Linked DNA regions of Tunturibacter gelidoferens. Each later gene encodes a partner of the first gene's protein in a complex. Links are inferred from orthologs where the notes say so. Each region holds a gene or a part of one and is shown in the gene's direction. Other genes may lie near its edges.

Region 1 (2,941 bases):
TGCGTTGACGCCGTGGAAGGCTGAGAATCTCTGGCGGCTCTTTATTGCGACGGCGAATTATCTGGACCGCAGCGTGGATGAGGAGCGGTTAGGTGCTCAGGAGGAGAGCGAGCTGGTGCATCGTGTGGTGGCGCTGCTGCCTGGCCAGAAAGCCGGGGTGCTGGAGTACCTGGAGGGCTTTCCGGAGCGCTACGTACTGACCCGGACTCCAGAGCAGGTACGAACGCACTTCAAGATGGCGACGGGTTTCGCGAGCGACCCGGTACAGCTTGATTTTCGGTATGCGACTACAGTGAGCGAGCTGACGCTGGTGACGCGCGACCGGCCACAGCTGTTTGCGACGATGGCCGGAGTGCTCGCGGCGTGGGGAATGAATATCGTAACGGCGGATGCGTTTTCGAATCGGCAGGGCGTGGTCGTGGATACGTTCCGGTTTACGGACAGCTTTCGGACGCTGGAGATGAATGCCTCCGAGCACGAGGCGTTCGTGAAGAGCGTGCACGATGTGATGACGGGGGCTGTGTCGGTTGAGAAGCTGCTGAGCGGGCGGCGGAGAGGGAGGCGAAAGGCGCCGCTGATGGTGGTGGAGACCCGGGTGGAGTTCGACGATGAGGCTTCGTCGCACAGTACGCTGCTGGAGGTGGTGGCTCAGGATACGACTGGACTGTTGAGAGCGTTGAGCCTGACGCTGGCGGCACAGGGTTGCAATATCGAGGTAGCGCTGGTGGATACGGAAGGGGAGACGGCTATCGACGTTTTTTACCTGACGCGAAGTGGGGCAAAGCTGGACGATGAGGAAGAACAGAAGCTGCGGGAGGCTCTGCTGCGGGCCATGGAGGAGAACGCGCGCTAGGTTTTGGAAATGGTTCACGCTTCCGATGCCTGATCTCGGTCTAAGCAACCTGGCGAGGGATGAAGCGCATCTCAACCGCGACCTTGAATTTGCTCGCCGGTAGGCCAATCGAAAGCGCGGAATAAAGCTATGCGGCGCTTGTATGGAGTTTTATATTAGAGACATGAGCACAGCTACCAGCGACAACACAAGTAACGGCCGCCCGACAGCCACTCCGCAAAGGACTGATCGCTACCTCTTCGGCAACCTAGAGAGCTCCGGCAAGAACCACGAGAAGGTAACCGAGGTGAGCTGGGGAGACGAGCAGCCAGAGGGGATTGTGCTGGCTTCGATGGACGCAGCGATCAACTGGGTGCGCAAGAACTCTATCTGGCCGATGACCTTTGGACTGGCGTGCTGCGCGATCGAGATGATGTCGATGGGCGGGTCGCGGTACGACATTGCGCGGTTCGGGGCGGAGGTGTTTCGACCGTCGCCACGGCAGAGCGACCTGATGATTATTGCGGGGCGGGTTTCGCAGAAGATGGCGCCCGTGATTCGACGGCTATACGAACAGATGCCGGAGCCAAAGTGGGTGATCTCGATGGGGGCGTGTGCGACCTCGGGTGGGGTTTTCAATAACTACGCTCTGCTTCAGGGTGTCAACCAGATCATTCCGGTGGATGTGTACGTTCCCGGGTGTCCTCCACGGCCAGAGCAGCTGCTGTACGCCATCACGCTTTTGCAGGAAAAGATCCAGCAGGAACGCGGATCTATGCGAAAAACGCTGAATTTGAGTTAATGCATCAACAAAAGTGCAGTTACTGGATGGGTTCGCCCTTCCCAGCCAAAGACCGTTTTTACCTTTCTCGCTGGTAACCTATTGAAAATAGTGTCATCGAAGAGTATTTTTTTACCGGATGCATTAGCAACTGAAGTAAGCTGTAGAGAATCGAACCAACAAAACGACCCCGTAGATGATATGAAGGCTCGTAAAAACGCAACACTTTGAGTGGAGGAACTCGAATGGTTTATCGCCCGTTTCGTAGTACACGCCGGTACTTACTGGCTGCATGTGCAGTCGGCCTCGGAGTTGCCAGTGTCAGTGCACAGACTCCCAGCACAGCCGCCCCGGTGGGGCCGAACCCTTCGCGCGTCGACGTATTTATGGGGTACTCCTACTTTGGGGCTCACGGTCAGGTAAAGCCGGCGGGTATCAATTACTCGTCAATTGACACGGGCGCGATGGGCAGCGGCGCGTACTACTTCAACAAGTACGTTGGTGGCGAGATCATCTTCGCGGCGCATCCGGACGGTCATAACGACGGGTTGTACACGGCATCTGCTGGACCAATCTTCCGTGCTCCGATGCAGAACTTCACGCTGTTTGCGCATGGTTTGGCGGGTGGTGCTCGACTTGGTGGACCGAACCAGTCAAATCCATTTATCTATCACGAACCCTACCAGTGGGGCCCGACCCTTACGGTTGGCGGCGGTATGGACTACGATCTTCCCTTCTTGAACAACAGATTCTCTCTGCGGCTGTTCCAGGTTGACTATCGCTACGTTCATGCGAACTACGGTCCACCAGTGCCGATTCCGACTAGCGGTGTGCTAGGTGGCCGAGCGAACCTGAGCGGAGCTGAAGTGAGCACGGGCATCGTGGCTCATTTTGGCCATATCATTCCTCCTCCGCCGGTGACCTACTCCTGCGCGGTCTCTCCTGCGACGGTCTTCCCTGGCGATCCCATTACGGTCACCGGAACGCCTCTGAATCTAAACCCCAAGAAGACGGCGACCTACAGCTGGACTGCTGATGGCGGTACGATCTCGGGAACCTCGACGACAGCCAACATCGATACGAAGTCTGCGAATCCCGGCACCTACACGGTGAAGGGCCATGTGACCGAGGGTCCCAAACCCGGCGAGATGGCGGACTGCTCGGCCAGTTATACGGTGAAGGCGTTTGAGCCGCCGACCTTGAGCTGCTCGGCCAATCCTTCGACGGTTGCCCCGGGAGACTCCTCAACGATTACAGCGAGCGGGGTAAGCCCACAGAATCGTCCTCTGACGTATAGCTACAGCTCGTCGGCTGGAACTGTCTCAGGG
Region 2 (3,070 bases), 540 kb from region 1 along the record:
GACACTTGCCAGCCGCAATCTTAGAGTCGAAGATGGCCATGCACAGTTACCCCTACATTTGGAACTACCTTCCACTCGTGCTTCAGATTCTGGTCGCGCTCGGACTTGCTGTGGGCATGGTCGGCGCCTCGTTTCTCATCGGAAAACACAAAAACTCACGCACCAAGGCCGGAGCCTACGAGTGCGGCATGGACCCGGTGGGCGACGCTCGAGGCCGCTTTACCGTGCGTTTCTACATGGTCGCGATGCTCTTTATCCTGTTCGATGTCGAAGCCGTCTTCATGCTTCCCTGGGCCGTGATCTTCCGCCGTCTCCCAGCCATCACCGGCTCGCGCATGTTCGGATTCTACGAGATGCTCGTCTATCTCGGCTTCGTCGCCGTCGGCCTCTTTTATGTGTGGAAAAAGGGCATCCTGAACTGGGCGAACGATAAAGGGGACCTCTAATGTACGATCCAGCCTCTGCGATTAAAGGCAAACAGGCTGTCTTCGAGGCGCATCCTGAAAACGCTGCGGTCAAGGCCTTGGCCGACCTCGCGACAGATGCCAAATATGACCGCGCTGAGCTGACCATCACGGTGGCTCGAGAGAACATCATCACAGCAGCCAAAGCCGCTCAGCAGGCCGGATACAACTTCCTTGAAGATGTCACTGCAGTGGATTGGTACCCGTCTGAGCCACGCTTCCAGATCACCTATCACATCCTCTCGCTCAAGTTGAAGGAGCGTCTGCGCCTCGCGGTTCGTCTCGACGGAGACGATGCCGCGCTCGACAGCATTACTTCGGTCTGGCCCTCCGCCAACTTCTACGAACGCGAAGTCTTCGACCTCTTCGGCGTCCACTTCGGCGGTCATCCCAACCTTCGCCGAATCATGATGCCGGAAGACTGGAACGGGCATCCATTACGCAAGGACTACCCCGTGGAGGGCTACCGCTAATGACTCCCCCTGTTGAAGAACTTACCGGAGTGGCGGCTATCAATCCGGGCATAGATGATTTAATCGCCAACTCAGCACGAAATCGACAGAACCCTCCGTCCGGCGACCAGACCATGATCATCAACATGGGTCCGCAGCATCCCTCGACCCACGGTGTGCTTCGGCTGGTCATCGAGGTCGACGGTGAAACCATCGTAGGGCTGGCTCCGGATATCGGCTATCTTCACACCGGTATCGAGAAGACCTGCGAGGCCAAGTTCTACCAGCAGGTCGTTCCCATGACCGACCGCATCGACTATCTCTGTCCCATGACCAACAACCTCGCCTACTGCCTTGCGGTAGAGAAGTTGCTGGGCCTTGAGATTCCCGAGCGCGCGCAGTATCTCCGTGTCCTCTTCAACGAGCTCACCCGCATCCAATCGCACCTGGTCTGGCTCGGCACCCACGCCATGGACATCGGCGCACTCACTGTCTTCCTCTACTGCTTCCGCGAGCGCGAAGATCTGCTGCGCATCTTCGAGGCGGTAGCCGGCCAGCGCATGATGACCAGCTACGTTCGCGTCGGCGGCCTTAGCCTCGAACCACCGCGGGATATCTACGACAAGATCCGCACCTTCCTCAAAAACTTTCCTGCCCACGTTGAGGAGTACGAAGGCCTGCTGCAGACCAACCCCATCTGGATGAACCGCCTGAAAGGCGTGGGGTACCTTTCAGCCGAGGATGCGATCGCACTAGGCGTTACCGGGCCGCCACTGCGTGCCTCGGGGGTCGACTTCGATGTCCGCCGCGACATGCCGTACTCCGGCTACGAGAAGTTCCAGTTCAACGTGCCGGTCTCTGATGTCGGCGACGTGTGGGCGCGCTACATCGTTCGCATGCAGGAGTTCCGCGAGTCGGTCAAGATCTGCCTGCAGGCGCTCGATGGTCTTCCCGAGGGAAGCATCGTCGCGGACGCACCGAAGATCATCCTGCCAAATCGCGAGCAGATGAAGACCCAGATGGAGTCCCTCATCCATCACTTCAAGATTGTGACGGAAGGCTTTGGCGTTCCAGCAGGTGAGGCGACCAGCTCCGTCGAAGCGCCGCACGGCATGATGAACTACTACGTCGTCTCCGACGGCACCGCCAAACCCTACCGCGTCCACATGCGCAATCCGGGATTTGCCACACTGCAGGCACTCGAAACCATGTGCAAAGGCCGTCTCCTCGCCGATGTCGTCGCCGTCATCGGGTCGATCGATATCGTTCTGGGCGAGATCGACCGCTAACCTCTGATGCTCGAAGCACGCCTCAGAGCTGAACTTTGGACCTCGTGGGCCTCACTGATCCGCTCTTACGCGGCCGCCCACGGAATGAATAGCAGGCATCATGCGGTAGTTGAAGTGGGAGCAGAAGAGATTACACTTCGTGTGGCCAGCCGATGGCTTCGCTTCACGCACGAGACGATGGAATCAAGTGATGGAAGCCGCTCTACCTTCACCATGCAGGAAGATGGAACGGTCAAATTGAACGGTATCGCCGAAGAGATGGACCTTGCCGCCGAGAGGCTGGCGCGGGAGATGATGCAGAGTGAGTGAAATAGCCAATACGATCTTTTCGCCAGAGACGGCCGCACGCTTCGACCATCTCGTCACCATCTACCCGCTCAAGCGGTCGGCGCTTGTGCCCATGCTGCTCTACGCACAGGATGAGATCGGTTATATCTCTGATGCTGTCATCGCCGAGATCGCGGAGCGCATCGACCTTCTGGAGTTGGACGTACGCAACGTGCTTTCGTATTACTCCATGCTGCGCACCAGGCCCGCCGGAAAGTACAACGTGCAGGTCTGCACCAATATCTCCTGCATGCTGCGTGGCGGCTACGAGATCCTCGACCACTGCAAGCATAAGCTGGGCATTGGCCATAAAGGCACGACCCCGGACGGCGTCTTCTCACTGGAAGAAGTCGAGTGCATCGGCGCCTGCTGCTGGGCTCCAGCCATTCAGATCAACTATGATTTCCACGACGACCTCACCACAGAGAAAGTCGACGTTCTCTTCCAGATTTATCGCGACGGCCAGGGAAAGGACGTGAAGTAGATGCCATCACTCGTCTCGCACCCCGATGAGGTAAAAGTTGTTTCCCGCCGCTTC
Region 3 (3,026 bases), 540 kb from region 1 along the record:
TCGGAGTTCCGCGGCGGCGATCTGCAGCGCCTGCTCGCATTCGGCAAGACTCTGCCCAACCGCAAGTTCGCGCTGATCTCCGACTACGTCAACTCTCGCGGAGCCGCCGACATGGGCCTGCTGCCCGACCTGCTACCCGGCTACACTCCGCTCGCAGGGAACACTACCTTCGCCGAATACAACACTCCAACCACCCCGGGTCTCGACATGCTTGAGATCTTCGAAGCAGCAGAACGCGGCGAACTCTCCGCTCTGTATGTCGTCGGTTCCAACCCCGTCTCCCGTTACGGAATCGATCCCTTATCTCTCAAAGACACATTCGTAGTCGTGCAGGACATGTTCCTCACCGAGACGGCAGCCCTCGCGGACGTGATCCTCCCGGCCGCGAATCTCTACGAAAAATCCGGCTCCGTCACCAACAGCTACGGCGACCTCCAGCTCGTCAACAAGGCTGGTGACCGTGCCGGAGTCCGCACCGACTTCGAGATGATCGTTCGTATCGCCGACAAGATGGGCGCAAATATGCAAGCCCTCATTCCCTTCGGCAAAGGCACTCGCGCCGACATGGGCCAGTCCCGCGGCGCACAGTCCGGCGAGGCCGACCGTCATGCCGTATGGCTTGCCGCAAACAACATGGAGCCGAAACTCAGCCCCTTCGATCCGTTCGCCATTCTCGATGAGATCCAGCGCCTAGTCCCCGGCTACAACCTGCTGCGACTTCAGCTGCTCAGCGGCAATGATCAGCATCTGCAGCCTGCCGTAGCTACCCACGACCTCGTTCAAATCGGCAACCGCCGCGACCTCGTCCTGCCGGCGAACGATACACTGTTTACCTCGGGCACCCTGGGTCGCTACTCCGCCATGCTCTCCGATCTGCAGCACAACGAGAGCCTCCGTCCTCCAACCGGCCTCACGCAGATCCAGCCCGCAGCCGACTAAGTAGACTCAACAGCAGACTCGAAACAACTACAGGAGCCCAACCCACCGCCGTGAGCCACCTCAGCCCATTTCAGACGTTCCTGCTGCTCAGCATCCTTAAGGTCGTGGTCGTCCTCGTCATCACGCTGATGTCGGTCGCCTACACGGTGCTACTCGAGCGCAAGGTTCTGGGTCGCATCCAGAACCGTTGGGGACCTTCTCGCGTCGGACCCTTCGGACTGATGCAGCCGCTCGCCGACGGAATCAAACTCTTCCTCAAGGAAGACCTCCTGCCTATCGCCGCCGAACGCCCTCTCTTCATCCTTGCACCTATCATCGCGTTGGCCTGTGCGCTTATTTCCATCGCGGTCGTCCCATTCGGCGGAATGCAGACCGTCAATGTCAATGGTGTTGGCGTCGAGATGTTCAACATCGCTGACCTCAACATCGGCCTCCTCGTCATTCTAGGCATCACCTCGATCGGGGTCTACGGCATCGCGCTCTCCGGCTGGTCGTCGAATAACAAGTTCGCCTTGCTGGGCAGCCTCCGCGCCACCTCGCAGATGATCAGCTACGAACTCGCCCTTGGCCTATCGCTCGTCGGCGTTGTTCTCCGCGCACAATCTCTCAGCCTCCGCGACATCGTCAACAGCCAGGGCGCTCACGGCCTGCTCTCCTGGAACTTCTTTGGTGGATTCCAGTTCGTTGGGTTCTTCATCTACATCATGGCCGCTTACGCTGAGACCAACCGCGCGCCCTTCGACCTTCCCGAAGCAGAATCCGAACTCGTCGCCGGCTATCACACCGAGTACAGCTCCATGAAGTTCGCCATGTTTTTCATGGCTGAGTACGCGAACATGATCACCGTAAGCTGCGTTGCTTCGCTGCTCTTCTTCGGCGGAGCCTCCAGCCCCCTCGGCCATCTCCTCCCAGCGGACTTCGGCGGCCCTATCCTATCGGCCATCTTTCCAATCCTCTGGTTCGTACTCAAAGTTCTGGCCTTCCTGCTTCTCTTTATCTGGGTCCGCGGCACACTGCCCCGCTTCCGTTATGACCAGCTCATGAGCTTCGGCTGGAAGTTTCTCCTGCCGCTCGCCATGGCCAACATCATCGTCACGAGTCTTGTCATTGCCTTACGGAGTTAGCTCCACGGAATACGCAACAAGGTGTTTTACAATCAGCAGATAGCCCAGTTCTTCGAAATCGGCCTCTGCCCTGTTTCAAGCGTCTCAAGCGACTCACAAAGGACCTGACGGAACATCATGCAACTGGCACTCTTTCTCATCTTTGGCGGGCTGGCCGTAGCGGGAGCGCTCAACCTCCTCCTGCAGCGCCATCCCATCAACAGCGCACTGTCGCTGGTCGTCGTCATGATGTCGCTGGCCGTCCTTTACTGGTCGCTCGGAGCCGAGTTCCTCGCCGCATCCCAGGTCATCGTCTACTCCGGCGCCATCATGGTCTTCTTCGTCTTCGTCATCATGCTTTTGAACGCCGGCGAAGAGGAGCGAACTACAGGCAGCCGCGCCGCCTACCTCGTCGGCTTTCCCGGCGCCGCAGCCATCTTCTGCCTGCTCAGCTTCGTCTTCCTGTCGGAGCGCAAGGCGCTCGGCTACACCAACATCGGCGGCTATCTCAACCACGTCACCAGCAATATCTCCGAGATCAGCACCATTCTCTTCACCAAGCTGCTGCTTCCCTTCGAAGTCACCTCCATCCTCATCCTGGTAGCCATCCTCGGAGCCGTCGTGCTCGCGCGAAAGGAGCAGTAGAGATGCTCCCACAGGTGCCCATCGCCGCTTATCTCATCCTCGCTGCCATACTCTTCTCGGTCGGCGTCGCGGCCTTCCTCATCAAACGCAACCTCATCACTATCTTCATGTCGATTGAGCTTATGCTCAACGCCGTCAACCTCACCTTCGTCGCCTTCGCGCACATGTGGCATCAGCTCTCCGGTCAGATCTTCGTCTTCTTCGTGATGGTCGTCGCCGCAGCCGAGGCCGCCGTCGGCCTTGCCATCATCATCGCCATCTTCCGCACGCGTGAAACGCTGAACGTCGACCAGATCGACCTGATGAAATCGTGAACTCTATGCCCTCTGCCTCCATGAT

What was found. The genes of interacting proteins can lie anywhere in the genome.
Region 2: the proteins of RBB81_RS14390 (region 1) and nuoD are in contact, whole or in part, in a cryo-EM structure (PDB 6KHJ), measured with the Thermosynechococcus vestitus proteins. The link is inferred for Tunturibacter gelidoferens from one-to-one orthologs. Residues at the interface, in WP_011056552.1 of Thermosynechococcus vestitus: Leu46, Met47, Tyr48, Thr50, Ala51, Cys52, Phe54, Ile55, Glu56, Ala58, Ala59, Ile61, Gly62, Ser63, Arg64, Phe65, Asn76, Pro78, Thr89, Thr91, Lys93, Met94, Ala97, Leu101, Met123, Phe124, Ser126, Asp127, Ser128, Tyr129; in WP_011057128.1 of Thermosynechococcus vestitus: Pro17, His18, His19, Pro20, Ser21, Met22, Val25, Arg27, Met29, Thr31, Ile38, Asp39, Cys40, Glu41, Pro42, Val43, Ile44, Gly45, Tyr46, Leu47, His48, Arg49, Gly50, Met51, Lys53, Ile54, Asn57, Arg58, Pro65, Tyr66.
Region 3: the proteins of RBB81_RS14390 (region 1) and nuoH are in contact, whole or in part, in a crystal structure (PDB 6Y11), measured with the Thermus thermophilus proteins. The link is inferred for Tunturibacter gelidoferens from one-to-one orthologs. Residues at the interface, in WP_096411117.1 of Thermus thermophilus: Arg16, Glu17, Gly18, Leu24, Leu27, Val28, Trp30, Gly31, Arg32, Asn34, Ser35, Trp37, Thr54, Asp55, Ala56, Asp59, Ala61, Arg62, Phe63, Gly64, Glu66, Val67, Phe68, Arg69, Ala70, Ser71, Arg73, Gln74, Ala75, Asp76; in WP_096411122.1 of Thermus thermophilus: Arg36, Val44, Arg45, Met46, Gly47, Pro48, Asn49, Arg50, Val51, Leu57, Gln58, Ala61, Asp62, Ile64, Lys65, Ile67, Phe68, Lys69, Glu70, Ile72, Val74, Glu223, Ala224, Glu225, His233, Thr234, Glu235, Tyr236, Ser237, Trp241.

What each region holds. Positions count from the first base shown.
Region 1 is NZ_CP132938.1:3,245,650-3,248,590, forward strand. The notes cover bases 17-2,886. They hold RBB81_RS14390 (NADH-quinone oxidoreductase subunit B), read left to right. Parts: upstream 17-1,139; coding sequence 1,140-1,634; downstream 1,635-2,886. Other genes in these bases: glnD ([protein-PII] uridylyltransferase), read left to right, coding at 17-853; RBB81_RS14395 (OmpA family protein), read left to right, coding at 1,859-2,886. Also shown: more of glnD, read left to right, coding at 1-16; more of RBB81_RS14395, read left to right, coding at 2,887-2,941. UniProt on the Escherichia coli protein: NDH-1 shuttles electrons from NADH, via FMN and iron-sulfur (Fe-S) centers, to quinones in the respiratory chain. The immediate electron acceptor for the enzyme in this species is ubiquinone.
Region 2 is NZ_CP132938.1:2,707,123-2,710,192, reverse strand. What follows is about bases 72-3,070. They hold nuoD (NADH dehydrogenase (quinone) subunit D), read left to right. Parts: upstream 72-936; coding sequence 937-2,205; downstream 2,206-3,070. Other genes in these bases: nuoF (NADH-quinone oxidoreductase subunit NuoF), read left to right, coding at 3,017-3,070; nuoE (NADH-quinone oxidoreductase subunit NuoE), read left to right, coding at 2,507-3,016; RBB81_RS12085 (transcriptional regulator), read left to right, coding at 2,290-2,514; RBB81_RS12095 (NADH-quinone oxidoreductase subunit C), read left to right, coding at 446-937; RBB81_RS12100 (NADH-quinone oxidoreductase subunit A), read left to right, coding at 72-446. In the rest of the region: more of RBB81_RS12100, read left to right, coding at 39-71.
Region 3 is NZ_CP132938.1:2,701,367-2,704,392, reverse strand. What follows is about bases 72-3,026. They hold nuoH (NADH-quinone oxidoreductase subunit NuoH), read left to right. Parts: upstream 72-989; coding sequence 990-2,063; downstream 2,064-3,026. Other genes in these bases: nuoL (NADH-quinone oxidoreductase subunit L), read left to right, coding at 3,007-3,026; nuoK (NADH-quinone oxidoreductase subunit NuoK), read left to right, coding at 2,690-3,001; RBB81_RS12060 (NADH-quinone oxidoreductase subunit J family protein), read left to right, coding at 2,181-2,687; RBB81_RS12070 (molybdopterin-dependent oxidoreductase), read left to right, coding at 72-939. Outside these bases: more of RBB81_RS12070, read left to right, coding at 1-71. UniProt on the Escherichia coli protein: NDH-1 shuttles electrons from NADH, via FMN and iron-sulfur (Fe-S) centers, to quinones in the respiratory chain. The immediate electron acceptor for the enzyme in this species is believed to be ubiquinone.